Regions from separate parts of the Pseudoalteromonas sp. SWYJ118 genome, predicted to be linked through region 2. Evidence: predicted binding sites of a transcription regulator. Region 2 holds the regulator's gene; the other holds the start of a gene.
The links. Region 2 encodes sigma-54, which starts transcription at its own class of promoters, with help from an activator protein. Its sites were predicted from a motif close to GTTGGCACGNNNNTNGNNT; they were not measured.
Positions count from the first base shown of each region.

Region 1: the regulator sigma-54 is predicted to act here: its motif matches at 5,692-5,710, upstream of I6F48_RS20825 (ferritin-like domain-containing protein).

Region 1 covers NZ_JADYXC010000046.1:859-7,793, forward strand. The annotation lists gene yejK (nucleoid-associated protein YejK) at 1-451, opposite strand, end outside; gene I6F48_RS20800 (DUF1414 domain-containing protein) at 514-726, shown strand; gene I6F48_RS20805 (DUF3413 domain-containing protein) at 732-2,228, shown strand; gene I6F48_RS20810 (DUF4124 domain-containing protein) at 2,317-2,799, shown strand; gene aceK (bifunctional isocitrate dehydrogenase kinase/phosphatase) at 2,903-4,621, shown strand; gene I6F48_RS20820 (LysR family transcriptional regulator) at 4,638-5,576, shown strand; gene I6F48_RS20825 (ferritin-like domain-containing protein) at 5,754-6,197, shown strand; gene I6F48_RS20830 (ExbD/TolR family protein) at 6,510-6,905, shown strand.
Region 2 covers NZ_JADYXC010000001.1:100,286-115,696, reverse strand. The annotation lists gene murA (UDP-N-acetylglucosamine 1-carboxyvinyltransferase) at 1-666, opposite strand, end outside; gene I6F48_RS00610 (BolA family protein) at 680-937, opposite strand; gene I6F48_RS00605 (STAS domain-containing protein) at 943-1,236, opposite strand; gene I6F48_RS00600 (MlaC/ttg2D family ABC transporter substrate-binding protein) at 1,229-1,909, opposite strand; gene mlaD (outer membrane lipid asymmetry maintenance protein MlaD) at 1,915-2,463, opposite strand; gene mlaE (lipid asymmetry maintenance ABC transporter permease subunit MlaE) at 2,477-3,256, opposite strand; gene I6F48_RS00585 (ATP-binding cassette domain-containing protein) at 3,256-4,071, opposite strand; gene I6F48_RS00580 (calcium/sodium antiporter) at 4,327-5,295, shown strand; gene I6F48_RS00575 (KpsF/GutQ family sugar-phosphate isomerase) at 5,299-6,270, shown strand; gene kdsC (3-deoxy-manno-octulosonate-8-phosphatase KdsC) at 6,271-6,822, shown strand; gene lptC (LPS export ABC transporter periplasmic protein LptC) at 6,819-7,373, shown strand; gene lptA (lipopolysaccharide transport periplasmic protein LptA) at 7,363-7,908, shown strand; gene lptB (LPS export ABC transporter ATP-binding protein) at 7,905-8,630, shown strand; gene I6F48_RS00550 (RNA polymerase factor sigma-54) at 8,700-10,199, shown strand; gene hpf (ribosome hibernation promoting factor) at 10,226-10,513, shown strand; gene ptsN (PTS IIA-like nitrogen regulatory protein PtsN) at 10,518-10,970, shown strand; gene rapZ (RNase adapter RapZ) at 10,989-11,834, shown strand; gene I6F48_RS00530 (HPr family phosphocarrier protein) at 11,877-12,149, shown strand; gene mgtE (magnesium transporter) at 12,280-13,638, shown strand; gene I6F48_RS00520 (protein disulfide oxidoreductase) at 13,695-14,246, shown strand; gene I6F48_RS00515 (YgiQ family radical SAM protein) at 14,704-15,411, opposite strand, start outside.

The DNA of each region.
Region 1 (6,935 bases), on a different contig from region 2:
CAAGTTGCATGCGAGATATATCTAAATGGCGAGAAGCCGCTAAATCTAGCTCTGAAGTCATAGAGTAATGCTCTTTAATGTTAATCATCGCAATTAACATGTAATCGGTAGCAACATACTGATAATGACAAAATACTAAATAGCCTGTTTCACTAAATGCATACTTATCAAGCTCTTCTTTTAAAACCGTTGAGGCTTGCTCGGTCATACGCCAAAAGCCTAGCTCATCGTTACGGTAGCTTTGCATTGCAGATGCTACAATGCTGTTTTTATCACCACTGAAAGCACAGTAACCTTTACCTGGCTTACCATTGTATGCATGATGTAATTGTTCGATAAAAACGGCTACTTTATCGTTAATTACCATCTCATCATTTCGAAGGTGAATTTGCGTATCGTCGTCTTTTTTGTCTACATAATGAACGACTAATTTTTTAACGTCTGTTGTCATCTTTGTTTTTCACGCCTCTAGTGTTAAAATACGAGAATATAACTATTTTATTGAACCAACTGATGCCAATCTTATCAAAATACTCTAATGAAGAAGTAGAACAAATCGTCGATCAGCTTATTGATGTGCTAACTAAACACAATGCGCCGGTAGATTTAAGCCTTATGTGTTTAGGAAATTCTATCACGCATATCTTAAAAGAGCATGTACCAACAGGGAAAAGACAAGCCGTAACTGAGAACTTTGCAAAAGCTCTATCACAGTCGGTTAAATAAACTCTATGAATTTATCGCAGCACAATCAGTTTTCATCAAAAGCGAGTCAGCTATTAAGCTGGGGCCATTGGTTTACTTTTGCCAATATTGGCTTGGCGCTATTTATTAGCTTAAGCTACTTATTTGCCGACTCGCCACCAACAAGCTTTATGGGCATTACTTATATGCTAGTAACGTGGTTAAGCCACACTAGTTTTATCGCCTTTTTAGCGTTTGTGCTGACGGTATTTCCGCTTAGTTTAATATTCCCCTACCCACGACATATACGAGGCATGGCGGCTGTTATAGCCACACTAGGCGCTTCACTGCTTACCCTTGATGCTTATGTTTACGTTAATTTGGGTTATCATCTAAGTATATCTGCCTTGCCTGAAATCATTTCATTGTTGTGGCATCGTTTAACCAGTTCACCTGCTTTAACAACCATTTTAGCCAGTGGGATTGTATTACTTATTTTAGGCTTTCAGCTACTTGTGAGTAATTACACATGGCAACACCTTGAGCGCTTAAAACAATATAAATTTGCACGTTACGCAATTTCATTTTTAATAGTGTGTTTTTCACTTAGTCACAGTATTCATATTTGGGCTGACGCAAATTTAAACTTTGACGTAACGAAGCAAGATAATGTACTACCACTGTCATACCCTACTACCGCTAAAAGTTTATTAGCTAAAAATGACCTGCTTGATATAGAAAGCTATAAGCAAGCACATAACGTAAAAATTAATAACCAAAACATTAGTTATCAAATGCCAAGCCCGCTTGATAAGTGCGAGGACTACACACAAGCCAATGTAGATATTTTTGTATTTGAAACCCAGCAACAACTCGCTAAATTTGTTGCCGATAATAAAAACTTACACAAAACAGAGCAGTTTTTACAGCCAACTAATCACGACGATATGCTATTTAGCTTAGTGTATGGTTTGCCAGCTTTTTATAAAGCAGCAATTTTAAGAGATCAAACTCTTCCCGCATGGCAAAGTCAGCGCCGCAGCATTGAAGTAACCGGCGTGGAAGAACTTAGTTTTATAAATGATCAAGCACATAGTTCTAGCGCAATTAGAGTTATTAAAAGTAGCGATAACGCCGTTGTACGAGATGATAAAACACAGGTTTTTGCTTTTAGTCTTGCCAATAACAAGCAAGAAGTAGTAACAACATCAACTTTATATAGCTCCGACAAACGTATTTCTAAAGTAGATGGACTTATTCAACCTAGCGATTTAATTGCAACAAGTGTTGGCCAATATTTAAATTGTAAAGCCATTGCTAAGCAAACAATGCTGGGCGTTAATTTATACAAGAAAAAAGATGATATGGGCGTTAACTACTCTCAGGGTGTCGTTATAGCCTATAAAAAAGATAGGATTACCTTAATAGATTCAGATGGTAACTTTAAAAACATCTCTGCCGCTGAAGGTTTTTCTATTGAACAAGGTTTAGATATACCATTTTTAGTGCAGAGTATTAAAAAGCTTAAAACCTTTACCCAATAACCGTTATCCTAACCTAGCTTGCTATACCACCAAGCTAGGTTATAGTTTTATATTGTTTTGTTAGATATAAAAATCAAGGACGGCATACATGTTTAAAACTTTTCGTAATACCATCCTCCACTCTAGCTTTTTACTTGTCAGTTTTTTTAGCTTTAGCGATACCACTTACTACAAATGCGTAACAGAAAAAGGCACAATCTTTTCTCAACTTCCCTGTGACGACGAAGCAACGACTTATAAAGTTAACACAACGGGTAATCAGTATTCAGGCCCAAAAGTTGATTACACTAAACAACTGAACGAACTTGAACGTGAAAGGCTTCTATCTGGCTTACAGGCAGAGTTACGCAGCAATAACCACAAACTCACAATACTTGATCGTAATAAGCAGCGTGCTGAATATAAACAACAAGAACGGTTAAATCATATTCTAGCCATTGATGATAAAAAGCGTATTACTAAAGACATTACTAAAAAACTAAAAATAATTAATAAAGAGTACAAAAAAGACGTATTGGTTATTACTAAACAAATTAAAATTCTCGAAAAAAAGATAGCTCAATACCAATAAATCACTCTTAATTAGCAAGTAATATTTATCTTGGTTTTAAACTTAAAATAACATACCCTTAACACAATAGAGTATAAGCTCTAGGGACTATTAAGGAGTGCAAATGCAGCCTCGCCATATTGCTGAATTAATTTTAACGGGTTTTAAAAGGCACTATCAGCTATTTCAAAAAACAACGGCCAAAGCCCCTCTCGCCTTTGCAAAAAAAGATTGGCAAGCAATTAATGATATCAGCCGTTTGCGTATCAGCTATTATGATGATCGTGTTAACGAAACCACACAAGCGCTAAAAAAAGAAACCCCAACAGAGCAACTAGATGAAAGCCTATGGCTCAAAGTTAAAAAGATATATCAGCATTTTTTATGTTTCCACCCTCAAGCAGAACTCGCCGAAACCTTTTATAACTCTGTATTTTGCCGGCTGTACCATAGGCGCTATTTTCATAATGACTTTATATTTGTAGAAGCAACCTTAAAAGATGCTCCTTCAGTACCTGTAGAAGCAGAATATAGGACATATTTTCCAGTAGTTGATGGCCTAAAGCCAACAATAAAGCGCATTATTAATCATTTTGATTTTAAAGCCCCATTTGTAAATTTAGAGCGTGATATTCGCCTTCTTGTTAAAGCTTTTTATAAACAAGCCCCCGATACACATCATCAACCTTGGCAAATGCGCTTTGATATTTTGCACACACCTTTTTACCGTAATAAAGCAGCTTATATAGTAGGACGTGTTGTTTCAAAAAGTGGGGTTCAGCCTTTTATAATCGCCGTATTACACGATGAAGATAACGGATTATATTTAGATGCACTTTTAACTAAATCGTCTCAAATGCGTGTCATTTTTGGCTTTGCCCGCGCCTACTTTATGGTAGAGACTCATGCGCCTTCAGCACTTGTCCGGTTTTTGAATCAGCTTATGCCAAACAAAACACTTGCTGAGCTCTATAATGCAGTGGGTTTTCACAAGCAGGGTAAAACTGAGTTTTATCGAGAGTTTTTAAATCACTTATCTCACTCAAGTGATGAGTTTACAATTGCACCGGGGACTCCCGGTATGGTGATGATGGTATTTACCCTCCCCTCATTTGGTTATGTTTTTAAAGTAATAAAAGACAAATTTGGTGAAAGTAAGCCCTTCGGCCGTGATACCGTATTAAAACGCTATCAACTGGTAAAAAATCATGATCGCGTTGGCAGAATGGCCGATACCATAGAGTATTCTAACGTCGTATTTCCTTTAGCGCGTTTTGATAGTAATTTACTTGCGCAATTACATAAAACAATTGGCTCATCAATGGTAATTGAGGGCGATTGGTTGATCATCAAGCATTTGTATATTGAACGACGCATGACACCACTCAATTTATTTTTAGAAAATGCTGATGAAGAAAGTGCCGCAGACGCGATTGAAGAATATGGGCAAGCTCTAAAAGAAATGATTGCCGTTAATATATTTCCTGGCGATATGCTCTTAAAAAACTTTGGTGTAAGTAAGCACAAACGTATTATTTTTTACGATTACGATGAAGTTCAATACCTAACAGATATGAACTTTAGAGCATTACCGAAAGCAAAGAGCTACGACGATTATTTAATGGATGAACAAAGTTACTCTGTTGCACCACAAGATGTATTCCCAGAGCAGTTATGTACATTTGTAATGCCTAATCCTATGTATAAAAAGTTTTTCCTCAGCACTCATCCAGAGCTTATAGATGTTAGCTTTTGGAAGCAGGCGCAACAAAATATAAAAAATGGGCAGGTAAGTCATATTTACCCATACCCGACAGCACAGCGGTTTATCCATCACTGGTAGACGCAAAGGACACACAATGAATATAAGTAAAATAGATTTAAATTTACTCGTTTATCTCGATACATTGCTTCGAGAATGCAATGTAACACGCGCTGCTAATCAATTGAGTATTACGCAGCCCGCAATGAGTAATGGCCTTAAACGTCTTCGTAACTTATTTAACGACCCTATTTTAGTTCGTACCAGCGATGGTATGGTCCCGACAGAGCGCGCTTTAGAGTTACAACCCGTTATTCGTGGCATATTAATGACGCTTGAAGAAACCCTAGCACCCAATAGAGAATTTGAGGCAAGCCAGAGTAAACGTGTATTTAGAATAATGGCCAGTGATTACGCTGCAAGTACGTTAGCGCCAAAGCTCTTAAGTAAACTACACGAAGAAGCCCCCGATACTACTTTAGATATACTCACACCAAGTGATGTAACCTTTCATGACGTAGAAAACGGCAAAGTAGATATGGCAATCAACCGCTTTGAAAACTTACCTCAGTCTTTTCATCATAAACGTATTTGGAAAGACAGTTTTTGCTGCTTAGTTAAGGCCGACAACCCTATTATTGAAAACTTTAGCCTCGACAGCTACTTAAAAGCGCGCCATATATGGGTGAGTAAAACAGGTTTTGGTGTAGGCGTGGGCATGGACCCTAAAGATGTGCAAAAACTTGGTTGGGTTGACGAAGCACTTGCCCACTTTGGTAAACATCGCAACATTGCCACTTTTACGCGTAACTACCATGTAGCGATTCATTTAGCTAAAGAGAAAAATTTGATTGCGACCCTTCCTTCAAAAGCCGCAAATATATACTTAGATGATCCGGGGCTTAAAATTTTAGAGCCACCGTTTCCAATTCCTCCTTTTGAGCTTGATATGATTTGGAGCCCACTGTTACATCGCGATGCGAGCCACATCTGGTTACGCCAAAAAGTCGCTGAAGTAGCTGAAGAGCTAAAATAACTTTATTACACAATATAATGTAAAAATTGCTAGGTTAATACTTTCCTCATTAACTTAGCCCCTCTCTGAAATGAAATTAAGCCAATAAAATCAAATGACTACATAAAAATAAAAACGTGGAACATACATTGCTTTTATTAAATTGAACTATACATTCATTTAATAAAAGAGGTCATTATGAACACCCATCAAGGATCAGAAGTAAATCATATTACTGACATCATTCAAGTTATGAACAGCGGCATCGATTTTTATCAAAAAGCACAGGAAAAAGTTGAAGACCCTGCTATTGGCGCACTTTTTCAGCGTATGATAGATGCCCGAAAAGTGAGTGTTGAGCGCTTGCAGCCATATGCAATTAATGAAAAAGGCGAACGCGAAGATGGTTCATCTTTCGCAGTTGAAGCACGACGTGCATACACAGCCTTACTTACTACATTCACCTCACATAACGACAGCACGTATGTAAAAGAGCTTGAAGAAGTAGAAGATAAAACGCTTGTAGAAATTAAAGCCGCTATGGATAAACCACAACCGGCTGATTGCGAAGCTGCACTGGCTAAAACATTATTAACAATGCAAAGCTGCCATGCAGAAATGAGCCGTATGCAAAAGCAGTAAGCTTACATAACGCATAAATACAACCCAGCCTAGCGCTGGGTTTTTTATTGCCTCTAATACCAATCTGCATAAATCTTTAAGCAATTTAACGAATTAAATCACACTATAACGATGCCATATAGACCCCATATAAGCAGATTGCTATAAACACCACCTTATTTCGCCACATTTTAAATACATAATGAATACAAATATTTAATGTTATTAGAATGTTTATTTAACCACGCTTTATTTTTGCTGTGCTAATTTTGTTAATAGGTACCTAAAACCTTGCTGTGGCGCCGCAGCATTTAATTAAAAATAAGGTCCAATATGAAAAGTAAACTAACTAAACTGCAAAATAATGTTGATGTAGATATGACCCCGATGTTAGACATAGTGTTCATATTACTAATTTTCTTTATTGTAACTACATCTTTTGTAAAACCTGTGGCTATTGAATTAAACCGACCACTCGACAGCCCTCAAATAGATAAGCCTGTTAAAAATGCTTTATTTAGAATTGATGAAAGTAACGGAGTATATTTTTCAGGGAGGTTAATTGATTTAGAGCAAGTTGCGACTAATTTAGCGATGTTCGCGGCTAAATATGAAATAAGTTCGGTACTTATAACCGCAGACGAAAACAGTACACATAATACTTTAATGAGTGTAATGAATAATATTAAGCAATACGATGATTATTCAATAAGTTTGATTTCTAAATAAAACAGCCCAATATAAAACCAAAAAAAGGGC
Region 2 (15,411 bases):
TAAACGCTCAACGCCTTCAACTTCAATGCGGCTAGTGCCTGCACCCGTAATTTTAGCGCCCATAGCAATTAAGCAGTTAGCTAAATCAATTATTTCGGGCTCGCGTGCAGCGTTATCAAGTATGGTTTTACCATCAGCGAGGGCAGCTGCCATCAATAGATTTTCGGTAGCGCCTACGCTTACCATTTCCATAAAGATTTCAGCGCCTTTTAAGCGACCGTTTACCTTGGCATTAATATAACCATTTTCAACGTTAATTACCGCGCCCATGCGCTCCAAACCCTGAATATGAATATCAACAGGGCGAGCACCAATAGCACACCCACCAGGTAAAGACACTTGAGCTTCACCAAAACGAGCAACTAAAGGGCCTAATGCAAGTACAGAGGCACGCATTTGCTTAACTAAGTCGTATGGCGCTAATGTCTTATTAACCGTTGCGCCGTCAATCACTAGCGTATCGCCGTGCCAATTAACATCAGCGCCTAGAGTTTTTAATAAGGCTTCAGTGGTCACTATATCGCGAAGGCGCGGTACATTAGTAAATGTACTTTTTCCATCAGCTAATAATGAAGCAAACAAAATAGGAAGTGCGGCATTTTTAGCGCCAGAAATAGTCACTTCACCAGCAAGTGAAGTACCACCTTGAATTACAAATTGATCCATTAAGAGGCCCTATTTATTGCGGTAAAATAAATTTTTGTTCACGCTTCCACTCTACAGGAGTAAATGCACGAATAGATACTGCGTGAATTGTGCCATCTGAAATTGTATTCATTAATGGGCCATAAACTAGCTGCTGCTTTTTAACTCGGCTTAAACCGTCAAAGCATTCACCTACTGCAACAACTTCATAATGACTACCATTGGCTTTTACATGTACTTCAGCTAATTGAAGTTCTTCGCGTAATAATGTTTCGACTTGGCTAGTTTCCATAACTCTCACTCAAATAGGGTTGTAACCTGACCCAGTTGCATTAAATTTTGCAATTGCTCAGGTAGGTTTTGCAATTCAAGGCGAATGCCTTGCTGCTTTAATTCTGCAAAAGAGTGAATTAACCAAGCTAAGCCCGCTGTGTCAACCCTAGATACACCACTTAGGTCGAAATAGATGATTTTATGCTTGGTTAATAGCTTGTTGTTCAGAAGCTGTTCATCGCCAATTGAATTTCGAGTAAGCTCACCGTTTACTCGAAAATGTTGTCCATCAACTTGGCTTATTGCCAATTTAGTCATTCGAGTTACTGCCTCTAAACTGAACTGGTAGCTGACTCTTTTGCTCTAAAAGGTTACTTACATTATCAATACCTTGCTGACGCAAAATACCTTGTAGCTCACTTTGTTTTGCATCTAGTAAACTAATACCTTCAGCAATCATATCGTACGCGCGCCATTCACCGTCACGGTCTTCGCGTACTTTAAAATCGATTCTGATATCAGGTTTACCATCTTCAATAATTTTAGTTTTAACGACAACGACATCTTTGCCTTTAAATGCTTGTTCTGCACCAAACTCAACTTTTTGGTTTGTATATTGAGTGAATACACCTGCATAAGTAGCAACTAAGTACTCTCTAAAAACACCAATAAAGCGTTGAATTTCTTTAATTGCTTTGGCTTTTTCAGCTTCGTCGGTAATTGCACGTACTTTAGATACTTCACTACCTAGTACGCGAAGTGCTGCATATTTGTAGTCGATATAAGGCATTAATTCATCTTCAACGATTACGCGAAGATGCTCTTGATTTTTAACAATTAATGGCTGATCTTTTTTAATACGTGCAAATGTATTATCGGCAACTTGGCGTACCATTTTATTTGGATCAACCAATTTAACATCTGCTGCACTTACGCTTTGAGTTAGCGTCATTGTGCCAATTGCTACAATAGCTAAAAACTTTTTCAACATAATAATTACTCACTACCTTGGTTGAATAAAAACTGCCCGATTAATTCTTCAAGTACAATGGCAGACTTAGTATCAGTAATTGAATCGCCATCACCTAGTGCTTTACTTTCCACACCAAACAAATCGTCAATTGCTTCATCTTGCTTGTTTTCAGTCACTGTTTCGCCTAAACAACGTTGTTTAGCCGAATCTGGAGAAATTACAGGGTGAATACCTAAGTACTGCTCACCTAAAATACCCGACGTTAAAATAGAGATTGAGCTTGTGTCTGAAAAACGACATAAGTACTGCGCATCAATGGTCATATTTACCACTGGTAAAAACTCTTGTGGGTGAACATAAATTGATTCAACACGACCAATTACAACACCACCTACTTTTACAGGTGCACGTGCTTTTAACGAGCCTATGTTTTCAAACTTGGCATTAAGCGTATATGTTTCGCCAGAGCCACTAATACCTGAATTGGCAACTTTAAGTGCAAGCATCGCAAACGCTAAAATGCCAAGTGCTACAAAAAAACCAACTAAAATTTCTAATTTCCGTGAATTCATTATCTATACCCTATTAGCTGGTAAACATTACCGCTGTCAAAATAAAGTCAAAACCTAAAACTGCTAATGACGAATGAACAACCGTTTCGGTGGTTGCTTTGCTGATCCCTTCAGAGGTCGGCACACAATCATATCCTTTATAAAGTGCAATCCAGGTCACCACTATGGCAAATACAAAACTCTTAATAATACCGTTTAGTATGTCTTGCTGAAACGATACTTGTGATTGCATGATTGACCAAAAGCTACCTGTATCAACTCCCAGCCAATCTACACCCACTAAGTGAGCGCCTATGATTGCTACGGCTGAAAATATTAAGGCAAGCAATGGCATGCTTATAAAGCCAGCCCAAAAGCGCGGTGCAATAATTCGTTTTAGCGGGTCGATTGCCATCATCTCAAGTGATGAAAGTTGCTCTGTTGCTTTCATTAAGCCAATTTCAGCAGTCAATGCGCTACCTGCACGTCCTGCGAATAGTAATGCAGTAACAACCGGGCCCAGTTCTCGCAATAAACTCAGTGCCACTAACGGCCCTAAACTATCCTCAGCGCCATAACCAACTAATACGGTGTAGCCCTGTAAAGCCAACACCATGCCGATAAACAAACCCGACACCATAATAATCAGCAACGATTGCGAACCGACCATATAAAGTTGGCGAACAAGTAACGGTGTGCCTTTTTTAAAATTAGGAACATGCGCTAGCGCACTAAACAGCATATAAGCCGAACGGCCAAGAGCCGCAAAACGTCCTAGCGTTTTATGCCCTAGCTTTTGAAATAAATCCAACATTATGCTTTTTCTCCAAGCAGTTCATCTGCATAAGCTTGAGCCGGAAAATGAAATGGTACTGGACCATCCGACAAGCCTTTTAAAAACTGTTGAACTAAAGGAGATTCATGATTGCGCATTTCATCAGGAGTACCACAACCAATTACCCCTTGATCGGCGATAATTATAACGTGATCGGCAATACTCATTACCTCCGTCACATCGTGCGTCACAATTAAAGACGATAAACCCAATACTTCGTTAAGCGACTTAATTAGCTTAACCAATACGCCCATTGAAATAGGATCTTGCCCTGCAAATGGTTCATCGTACATGATTAGCTCAGGATCAAGCGCTATAGCGCGCGCAAGTGCAGCACGCCTTGCCATACCACCCGATAACTCAGAGGGCATTAAATCTTTAGCGCCACGCAGTCCAACCGCTTGTAATTTCATTAATACAACTAATCGAATAAGGTCTTCACTTAGCTTTGTGTGCTCTCTTATAGGAAACGCAATATTGTCAAATACCGACATATCAGTAAACAACGCACCACTTTGAAAAAGCATGCTCATTTTAGTACGTGCTTCGTATAGCTCTTTGCGAGACATTTTAGGGATGCTGCCACCTTCAAATAAAATATCACCTGAATCTGGTTTAAGCTGACCACCAATTAAACGCAACATAGTGGTTTTGCCAATTCCGCTTGGCCCCATGATCGCAGTAATTTTACCTTTAGGAACGCTAAAACTCATATTTTTATATATGGTTCTATTGCCTCTCGAAAAGCTAACATCCTTGACTTCTACTATTGATTGCGACAAGTCGCTCTCCATAAAAATGTTCACTAGTGCACCTATTTTAAAGCTTTTTTGTCAAAGATGGAAAAAACAATTCGTAAGATTTTGTAATACACCCATAAAAAGGATTATAAGACTCGCTCAAAACAGCTTAACCCCGGCTTAAATTTTTAAATTAGCTGTTTTAAAGCAATGTTGCCACCTAGTTGACCTTACTCTTTTATTTATACTTTCATCTTGGCTTTTGTTACTATTCGCGCCATCTGTATTTTGTATAACTGGCTTAACACAATGGTTACCTCGTTTGTTATTTTAATTCTTGGTTTTGCAGCTCTTGTTTGGAGTGCAGACAGGTTTGTTTATGGCGCTGCGGCTCTTGCTAAAAACTTTGGAGTGCCTACACTTATTGTTGGTTTGACCGTTGTAGCAATGGGTTCTTCAGCACCCGAAATGATGGTTTCGGCATCTGCTGCACTGGCTAACAAAACAGACACAGCCGTTGGTAATGCTGTTGGCTCTAATATTACAAATATTTTACTTGTGTTAGGTATCACGGCTTTATTTCGCCCTCTTTCAGTTTCATCTAGTACGTTAAAACGCGAAATGCCATTGGTGATGCTCGTATCTTTAGTTACTTGGTATGTGTTTTCAGATAACTACTTTTCATTTAATGAAGGTGTTGCGCTTTTAGTTGGCTTTATCGTATTCATCGGTGGGTTAATTATTGTATCTATGCGTGCAAAAAACCAAGATGACCCATTTGTCTCAGAAGCCTGCGACGACGTACCTAGCAATGTACCTACAAAAAAGGCCGTATTTTGGTTAGTAGTCGGCATGATACTCCTACCTGTTAGTTCTCATTTTTTAATAGGTTCAGCTGTCGATATTGCTAAATACTTTGGCTTAAGCGACCTAGTCATTGGTTTAACAATTATTGCCATTGGTACTAGCTTGCCAGAACTTGCCGCTTCTATTGCGGGTGTACTTAAAAATGAAGACGATTTAGCACTAGGTAATATTGTTGGCTCAAACATATTTAATATTCTAGCTGTATTACCACTGGCTGGTATTATCAACCCTTCTGCAATTGACCCGTCATTAGTAAGTCGAGACGTATTAATTATGATTGGTGCAACACTTGCCCTAATTATTATGTCATTGAACTTTAGAGGCACCCAACGTATCAATAGAGTAGAAGGCGGCTTATTGCTAATAGCGTTTTTGGGTTACCAAGGGTATATTTTTAGTCAAGTAGGGTAAATAATGGCAACGCTAAATTTTATTGAACAAGGCCTTCGCGTTTTAGATGTTGAGCGCCAAGCACTTAGTGATATTGCACAATATGTAGATGAGAATTTTCATAACGCATGCCAATTAATGTACGACTGTGAAGGCCGTATTATTGTCATTGGTATGGGTAAATCAGGTCATATTGGCAATAAAATAGCAGCAACCCTTGCAAGCACTGGCAGTCCAGCATTTTTTGTTCACCCTGGTGAAGCAAGTCATGGTGATTTAGGTATGATCACTAAAAATGACGTGGTTATGCTTATTTCTAATTCAGGTGAGACCAGCGAAGTTTTAAATATCATTCCTGTTTTAAAACGACTTGGTGCCAAAATGATATCGATGACTGGCAATACGCAATCAACCATGGCGACCCTTGCTAATGTGCATGTGTGCATTAAAGTAGAAAAAGAAGCCTGTTCATTGGGTCTAGCTCCTACATCAAGTACCACTGCAACGCTTGCGATGGGCGATGCCATGGCAGTTGCATTATTAGAAGCTCGCGGGTTTACAGCTGATGACTTCGCGCTATCTCACCCAGGTGGTAGTTTAGGCAAGCGTTTATTACTTACTTTAAAAGATGTTATGCACAGCGGCGCAAATACACCTATTATTAGCGTTTCACAAACAGTTAAAGACGCCCTCATTGAAATGTCTGCTAAAGGTTTAGGTATGACAGCCATTGTTGATGAAAATCAGCAGCTCGTGGGATTATTTACCGATGGCGATTTGCGTCGTATTTTAGAGCAAAGAATTGATATTCATACAACACAAATAGATGTTGTTATGACTAAGTCATGCACTACGGCTACGCAAGATATTTTGGCTGCTGAAGCGCTTAATATTATGGAACACAAACGTATAAATGGCTTAATCGTCGTCAATGAGAAAAACCAACCTATTGGCGCATTAAACATGCAAGACCTATTAAAAGCAGGAGTATTATAAATGCAATTTGAAGAACTCTATCAACCGCTGAGCGATGATGCAAAAGCACGCGCTAAAAAAGTAAAACTACTTATATGCGATATTGATGGTGTATTTTCTGATGGCCGTATTTACCTTGGTAATCAAGGTGAAGAGCTAAAAGCATTTAATACAAAAGATGGTTTTGGCATTAAAGCGCTTATAAACAGTGGCTTTGAAGTGGCTGTAATTACTGGTCGTCATTCACAAATAGTGCAACAACGTATGAGCAGCTTAACCGTACAGCATATTTATCAAGGCCAAGAAAATAAGCTCATTGCCTATCAAGAGCTAAAAGACAAACTCAACCTTAGCGATGAACAAATTGCTTATATCGGTGATGATGGTCCTGACATGCCCGTTATGGAATTAGTCGGCTTTGCTGTTGCAGTAAATGATGCCCATCCACTTATTAAACGTTTATCACACTATGTAACGCAAATGCCTGGCGGCTTTGGTGCAGTAAGAGAGCTCACCGACTTACTTATGCTTGAAAATGGTAAAGCATTGACTACACAAGGCACTAGTTCATGAATGCAGCGCGCATAATATTAAGCGTTTTATTCATTAGCTGTATGGTTTGGCTTTGGTACCCTTATTTTACACAAACAAATATTGTGCCTCAGACTGAGCCTGAAGTTATTGCCAAGCCTGATTACATAGCCATAGAACTCAAACAAACAGCCTATGACGAACAAGGTAAAATTAGCCACAAAGTCACTGCGGCTAAAATGGAGCTATATCAACAATTAGGTTTTACGTTTTTTGAAAAACCTATTTTTACTTTATATAACGAAAAGCAAACGTGGCAAATAAATGCAGACGAAGCAACATTATACGAAGACAAACAATTAATTTTAGAAGGCAATGTGGTTGCCAAAAACTTAACCGATAACGCCATGATAGACAAAATCAATGCTGATAATATTCAGGTAGATATAAAGCTATTAACAATGCGTTCGGAGCAACCCGTTATCATCACTGGACCCAATTTAAAAATCACTGGTAAAGGCCTAGAAGCCGACTTAAAAACCGAAGTGATAAAACTAATTAACCATACGCGAACCATATATTATGACCAATAAAATATTAAAATCACTTATTATTCCTACACTTATACTAGCGTTTAATAGTAGTGCTGCAGAGCAAAACACGCAACCGGCTGCAAATCAAATTTCAATAAGCGCCGATAAGCAAGAAGGTCAATTAAAAGCTAATGTCGGGATTTTTGAGAAAAACGTTGAAATTATTCACGGTAACCGCCGTATCACAGCCGACCGCTTAGAAGTACATAAACGCGATGAACTTGGCGATAATAAACAATTATTAATTGCTACAGGTAGCCCTGCGCACTTTGAAGAAAAGCAATCAGATGGCACGACTATGAGCGCCAGTGCTGACGAAGTACGTTATGATGTATCTAAGCGTTTTTTAACGCTTGTTGGTAATGCACAAGTATCGCAAGCGGGACAAAAAATAAATGCTAAAAGCATTACCTACGATATAGAGCAGCAGCTAATCAGTGCCGAAAAAGATGAAAACTCAACTGACCGCGTTCACACAATTTTAGTACCAATCGAGACTAAAAAAAGTAAAAAAAGCGACAAAGGTCAACCATGAGCACATTAAAAGCAGAGCTATTAGCAAAGAGCTATAAAGGCCGTGAAGTTGTAAAAAACGTCGGCCTTGAAGTCAAAGCTGGCAGTATTGTTGGCTTACTTGGCCCTAACGGCGCAGGTAAAACTACCACGTTTTATATGATAGTAGGACTTGTACCTAGCGACAAAGGTAAAATATCGATAGACGATAACGATATTACTCTTTTACCTATGCATAGTCGTGCTAGATTAGGCATTGGCTACTTACCGCAAGAGTCTTCAATATTCAGAAAGCTGACTGTTTATCAAAACTTAATGGCCATTTTAGAAACGCGCAAAGAGTTAAATAAACAAGCTAGAGAAGACACTCTCGATAAATTATTAGATGAATTTAGCATACAACACATTCGTGATAGCCAAGGTATGGCATTGTCGGGTGGCGAACGTCGTCGTGTTGAAATAGCACGTGCGCTGGCAGCAGATCCTAAATTTATATTACTGGATGAACCATTTGCAGGTGTTGACCCGATTTCGGTATTAGACATAAAGAAAATAATAGAACATCTTAAAAATCGTGGGATTGGTGTATTAATTACCGATCATAACGTAAGAGAAACCCTTGATGTTTGTGAAAAAGCCTACATTGTTTCTCATGGGGAGCTGATTGCATCAGGTACTCCAGAACACGTATTAAATGATAAAACAGTACGCGATGTTTACTTAGGCGAGCAATTTAGGCTGTAACATTTACGCCATGTCTTTAAGCATCTGCTAGTATTAATTATAACAACATAAAAGGATTGTTAGAGATACATGAGGCAATCACTACAGCTGCGCATGGGCCAGCAACTTACAATGACTCCACAGCTGCAACAAGCTATTCGTTTGTTGCAACTCAGTACATTGGATCTCCAGCAAGAAATACAAGAAGCTCTCGACAGCAACCCGCTATTAGAGGTTGAAGAAGCAGACTATTCAGAAGACGCTGCAGGTAAAAACGAGCAAAAAGCAGATACAGATGACATAACTGTTAGCGCATCTGCCGATGATGCTCCAAGCGAATACGAACAAGATAGTGGTGAAGCACTTGCAAAAGACACGCTAAGTGACGACATGGCTATGGATGTTAGTTGGGATGAGTACATGAGTGCCGCCCCAGCAGCATCATCGGGTCCGATGCCTGAAGACGAATCAATATACCAAGGCGCCTCTACTGAAACGCTCCATGAGTATTTAATGTGGCAGTTACAACTAACGCCATTTAGCCCTACAGACGAAGCTATTGCTATTGCTATTGTAGAAGCCGTCGATGATTCAGGTATTTTAACACTAAGCTGCGAAGAGATTTTAGAAAGCTTTAATCAAGAAAACGAAGATGATAACGAAGTCGAACTTGATGAAATTGAAGCTGTATTAAAACGCATCCAACTGTTTGATCCTGTTGGTATTGCTGCACGTAGTTTACAAGAGTGTTTGTGTATTCAGCTTAACCAGTTTGATAAAGAAACACCTTACATTAATGAAACAAAAATGATTTTAACCGAGCATATTGATTTATTAGCTGCTCGTGACTATCGTACATTAATGAAGAAAACTAAGCTCAAAGAAGAAGAGCTTAAGGAAGTAATGACATTAATACATACTCTTAGCCCTAAACCTGCAGATACTATTGTAAGAGAAGAATCTGAGTATGTTATTCCTGATGTGTCAGTTAAAAAAATTAAAGGCCGCTGGGTTGTTGAGTTAAACCCAGACAGCATGCCTAAAATTCGTGTTAATAGCCAATACGCGGCAATGTCTCGCACTGTAAAATCCAGTGGTGACAGCCAGTTTATTCGCTCGCATTTACAAGAAGCTAAATGGTTTATTAAAAGCTTAGAAAGTAGAAACGACACGCTATTAAAAGTGACAAATTGTATTGTTAAGCAACAACAAGGCTTTTTTGAACACGGTCCTGAAGCCATGAAACCAATGGTTTTAAATGATGTTGCTGAAATGGTAGAAATGCACGAATCAACAATTTCGCGCGTAACAACCCAAAAGTATATGCACACACCCCGTGGTATATTTGAGCTTAAATATTTTTTCTCAAGCCATGTAAGCACCGAAAACGGTGGTGAATGTTCATCTACAGCAATCCGTGCGCTTATCCGAAAATTAATCGCAGCAGAAAACTCAGCAAAACCATTGAGTGATAGCAAAATAGCGGATATATTGGCTGAGCAAGGAATTAAAGTAGCGAGACGTACAATCGCAAAATACCGCGAATCTCTGGCTATTCCACCGTCAAATCAGCGTAAAAGTTTGATTTAAGACGCAAAAAAAAGAGGGTAATGCTTATGCAACTAAACTTAACTGGTCGTCACGTAGAATTAACCGATTCACTAAGAGACTATATTAATACCAAATTTGCGAAGCTAGAAAGACACTCTGATCATATTAATAATGTTCATGTCATTCTCGATGTAGAAAAATTAAATCAAAAAGCAGAAGCCACCATACACGTAAGCGGTGCTGAGCTATTTGCCTCTACAGAACATCAAGATATGTATGCCGCCATTGACTCGTTGATCGACAAGCTCGATCGACAAGTAATTAAACACAAAGAGAAGCTTGCTCGACACTAATATGATGAAATTAAGCTCACTTATATGCCAGGACTGCAGCAAAGCTGCGGTCCTTTTTAATAGCAAAAAAAGAATTTTAGAGTTCATTAGCGAACTTGCTCACGACAAACTTCCGTATTTACCGCAACAAGATATTCTTAATGCTTTAATGAGCAGAGAAAAATTGGGTAGTACAGGTATAGGGCGTGGCATTGCCATTCCTCATGGAAGAATGAGCGGTGCAGAAGAGCCTTTGGCTTTAGTACTCGTTAGCGAAACTCCAATAAATTTTGATGCGATCGATAATCGCCCTGTTGATATTTTCGTCGCACTCATCGTACCAGATGGCGATAACCAGCAGCACTTAAAGACTCTAGCAACCATTGCTGATAAACTAAACAACAAAGATTTTTGTAAACAGTTACGCAGTGCAAAATCAGATACTGAGCTTTACCAAGTTATTGTCAATCAATCATAGTTTTATAAAGGGTGTTAAATGGAGTTAATTATCATAAGCGGCCGTTCTGGTTCTGGAAAGTCGGTTGCTTTACGCGTTGTAGAAGATTTAGGTTATTATTGCGTAGATAATATTCCAGTTAACTTGCTTCCTTCATTAGTTCGCAGTGTGTCTGATAGCTATGATAAAATTGCTGTTAGCATTGATGTGCGTAACATCCCTAAACAACAAGATGAATTTAACGATATTCTTGAATACTTGCCTGGCTTTGCAAAACCTACGTTATTTTATTTAGATAGCGACGATCAAACATTGATCAAACGTTTTTCTGAAACTCGTAGATTACACCCACTATCAATTGACTCGTTGCCTCTTGATTTAGCCATCAAAAAAGAAAAAGAATTACTTGATGTATTAATCACCCGCGCCGACTTTATGATAGATACAACTGATTTAAGCGTTCATCAACTTGCTGAATCTATTCGTGAAAAGATTTTAGGTAAAAAAGATAAGCAACTGATTGTCACGTTTGAATCGTTTGGTTTTAAATACGGTATACCAAAAGAAGCAGATTACGTATTTGATGCACGCTTTTTACCCAATCCACATTGGGAACCTGAATTAAAACCTTTAAATGGGTTAGATCAACCTGTTAAAGATTATTTGGCCAATCACAGCATAGTGCAAAAATTCACATGGCAAATTCAAACATTTGTACAAACGTGGTTACCGCACTTAGAGCGAAATAACCGCAGTTATTTAACCATTGCCATTGGGTGTACAGGCGGGCAACACCGCTCTGTATATTTAGCGCAAACTATCGGTGAAAGTTTTGCAATGACACATCCCAATGTGAAAATTCGCCATCGCGAACAAGAAAAATAATATAGCTGAATAATCACCTGTTCAGCTTAAGTAGAGTAAGTTATGCATTGTGAAGACACTTTTTTAATAAAAAACAAATTAGGATTGCACGCCAGAGCAGCCACCGTGCTTGCCCAATTGGCAGTGCAGTTTGATGCGACAATTACATTATTTCAAGATGACAAAGAAGCCGCAGGCGATAGCGTACTTGCACTAATGTTACTTGAAAGTAGCCAAGGCAAAGAAGTAAAAGTTGTATGCAAAGGCCCCGATTCTGAGCAAGCTTTACATGCTGTTGGAGAATTAATAGCACAACGTTTTAATGAACAAGAATAAACAGTTATAAAAATAATGCTCGCATTACTAATGCCCCAACTAAAACAGATATATAAAATAAATACGGTTAGTGACGCCAGTTAACTCACCTCTCCCCATAAAATAATATAAAAATTTATAAAGGACGCCAATGCCTGAAGCTTTTGAACAAGATTACCCACTACAGCAACTAAAACAGGTGACTAAGTCACTCAATAGTGGTCAATTTGTTCAAGTTAGGCGCATGCTCGCAAAAACAGCTCCTTGTGATACCGCATTATTATTAGAATCATCACCGCATAAAATTCGCCGACTCCTTTGGCAGTTGGTTGATCCTGATGTGCAAGGCGATGTTCTTGAAGAACTATCAGAAGATGTTCGTTTAGGCATTATTGCCCAAATGGAACCTAAGCACATTGCAGCCGCAACAGAAGATATGGGCCACGATGACTTAGGTGAAGTATTACGTAGTCTGCCGGACACCGTTTATAAAGACGTTGTTAGCGCGATGGACATTCAAGACCGTGAACGTGCAACACAAGCACTTTCGTATCAAGAGCGTTCTGCTGGCGCGCTAATGAACACCGATACGGTGACCATTCGCCCTGACGTTACGCTTGATGTTGTACTTAGGTATATTAGGCTACGTGGCGAGTTACCAGAAGGTACCGATGACTTGTACGTTGTTGATAAGCATAACTGCTTTATAGGCGCTTTATCGCTGAGTACATTATTAACTAACCCGCCAGAAAAGATTGTTCGCGATTTAATGGATGAAGATTGTGAATCCATTCCAATCTCAATGGATGAAAGTGAAGTCGCGCAATTATTTGAACGTCATAATTGGATATCGGCCCCCGTAGTCGATGATAACGATCAGCTCCTTGGCCGTGTCACTATCGATGACATCGTTGACGTAATCCGCGAAGATGCTGAGCATAGTTTATTGGGCTTAGCCGGCCTTGATGATGAAGAAGATACCTTTGCGCCAGTACTAAAAAGCTCTAAAAAACGCTCAGTTTGGTTAGGTGTCAACTTACTAACTGCACTTGCAGCTGCTTTTGTAGCTAGCTTTTTTGAAGGCACTTTAGATGTTTTACCTATTTTAGCTGTACTTAACGGTATTGTCCCTTCTATGGGCGGTGTTGCAGGTAGCCAATCATTAACGCTTGTTATTCGTGGTATTGCGGTAGGTCATATAAATCAAACAAACCAACGTTTCTTGATGATGAAAGAGCTTGCTATTGGCGCGTTAAACGGTGTTTTGTGGTCGTTGTTAATAGCAGGTGTTATTGCCCTATGGCAGTGGGACTTTATGCTTGGTGGCGTACTCGCCTTCGCTATGTTTATGAACTTAGTGGTGGCAGGTGTTGCTGGTGCGAGTATCCCTATTATTCTTAAAAGAATGAATATAGACCCAGCACTTGCAGGGAGTGTGGTGCTAACCACGGTGACAGATATTGTGGGTATATTCGCCTTTTTAGGTACTGCTACTTGGTTGCTGGTTTAAGTTAGAAACTTTTGCAAATAACTAAAGTAAAAAACACTTAGGGTAAAGCTGCAACTATGACAACGGGTACCAAAAATAAAAAAGACACACCTAAAAAAACGCCAAAACAAAAAGGCCTATCAATATTAAAAAGTGTGTTGATATATGGTTTCATATTTTTCGTAATTTATAACGCTGTCAATTGGTGGCGACAACCTGTTATGCCAGCAAATCCTCAATTACAATTAATAGATTATAAAGGGCAAAACATTGATTTGTCAGCAATGAGCCAAGATAAACCAACACTTGTCTATTTTTGGGGAACTTGGTGCCCTATTTGTAGTATTACCTCCCCTGCCATAAACGAACTCGCAAACGAGAATAACTACCCTGTCGTGAGTATCGCAATAAAATCAGGCTCGGATCAAAAACTACATGAGTATCTAAATGATCATGGCTACAGTTTTACCACTGTCAACGATCAACACGGTGAGATATTTGCCGATTGGCAAGGGCAAGTCACGCCATCTTATATAATCTTAAAAGATAATAAAATGACGCAAGGGCTAACAGGCATTCAGCCGTTATGGTCACTAAAATTACGTTTGTGGTTATCATCAACGTTTTAAGAAAAAACTAACTGCAAGTATATAGGCACTAAATACGTGCTATCTCAAGAGGGGTTTCTAAAAGCTCGCTCTTTATTACCTACAATAATATAGCCAATAAAGAGCAAGGTTTACTTAATTTACGCATGAAAAGGGTTTAAAAACCCTTAGCGTAATTAAACTAATCTACTAGGGCGTGTTGATCTTTGTGGATTGAAATTTGTTCAATCTAGGGGCGATTAAATCGCGGCGCGAGGTTTGTAACCTAGTGGGCTAAGTAAAAACCGAGCAACAAAGAGTTAATCGTCCCTAGAAAGAACCCAAAGGGCAGCGCATGTTTGGTATTTATGCTGCGTTATCGCCTATTCATGGGGAATAACCACACTACATAGGCTCCGCCTTGCCTAAAAACCAAACATACTGCTGCAAATTCACCCACCAAAGATCAACACGCCCTAGTTATTAATAGATTGAATCACTAACGTGTACTTTGACGATTACCGCCTACTTTTGGTTTAGTGTTTGCCTTTTTAAATTGGCTAAAACCGGTATGTCGCGTTAGTGCAGGACGTCCGCCTTTACTGCCACCTTTACCTGCTTTTTCATCACGCCCTTCTTCAGGCACTAAACAGTTAGGCCCTTTACCAATTAAATTAGCTTTACCCATTTTACGCAGTGCTTCACGTATCATCGGCCAACCTGCTGCATCATGGTAACGTAAAATAGCTTTATGTAATCTACGTTGGCGAGCACCTTTAGGTACTGGAACAACTTCTGTATTGTTTTTTATATTACGTAAAGAGTTCATTTCTGTGTGGTAAATAGTCGTCGCATTAGCCATCGGTGATGGGTAAAAATTTTGTACCTGATCAAGCTTAAAGTCGTTTGATTTAAGCCATAAAGCCATGTTTACCATGTCTTCATCTTTTGTCCCTGGGTGAGCAGATATAAAGTAAGGAATTAAATACTGCTTTTTACCGGCTTCTTTAGAGTACTTATCAAATAATTCTTTAAATTGATCGTACGCCCCCATACCTGGTTTCATCATTTTTGATAATGGACCATCCTCTGTATGCTCTGGGGCTATTTTTAAGTAGCCACCTACATGATGCGTTACTAATTCTTTAACGTAACGCGGGTCGCGTACAGCTAAGTCGTAACGAACTCCAGAAGCAATCAATACCTT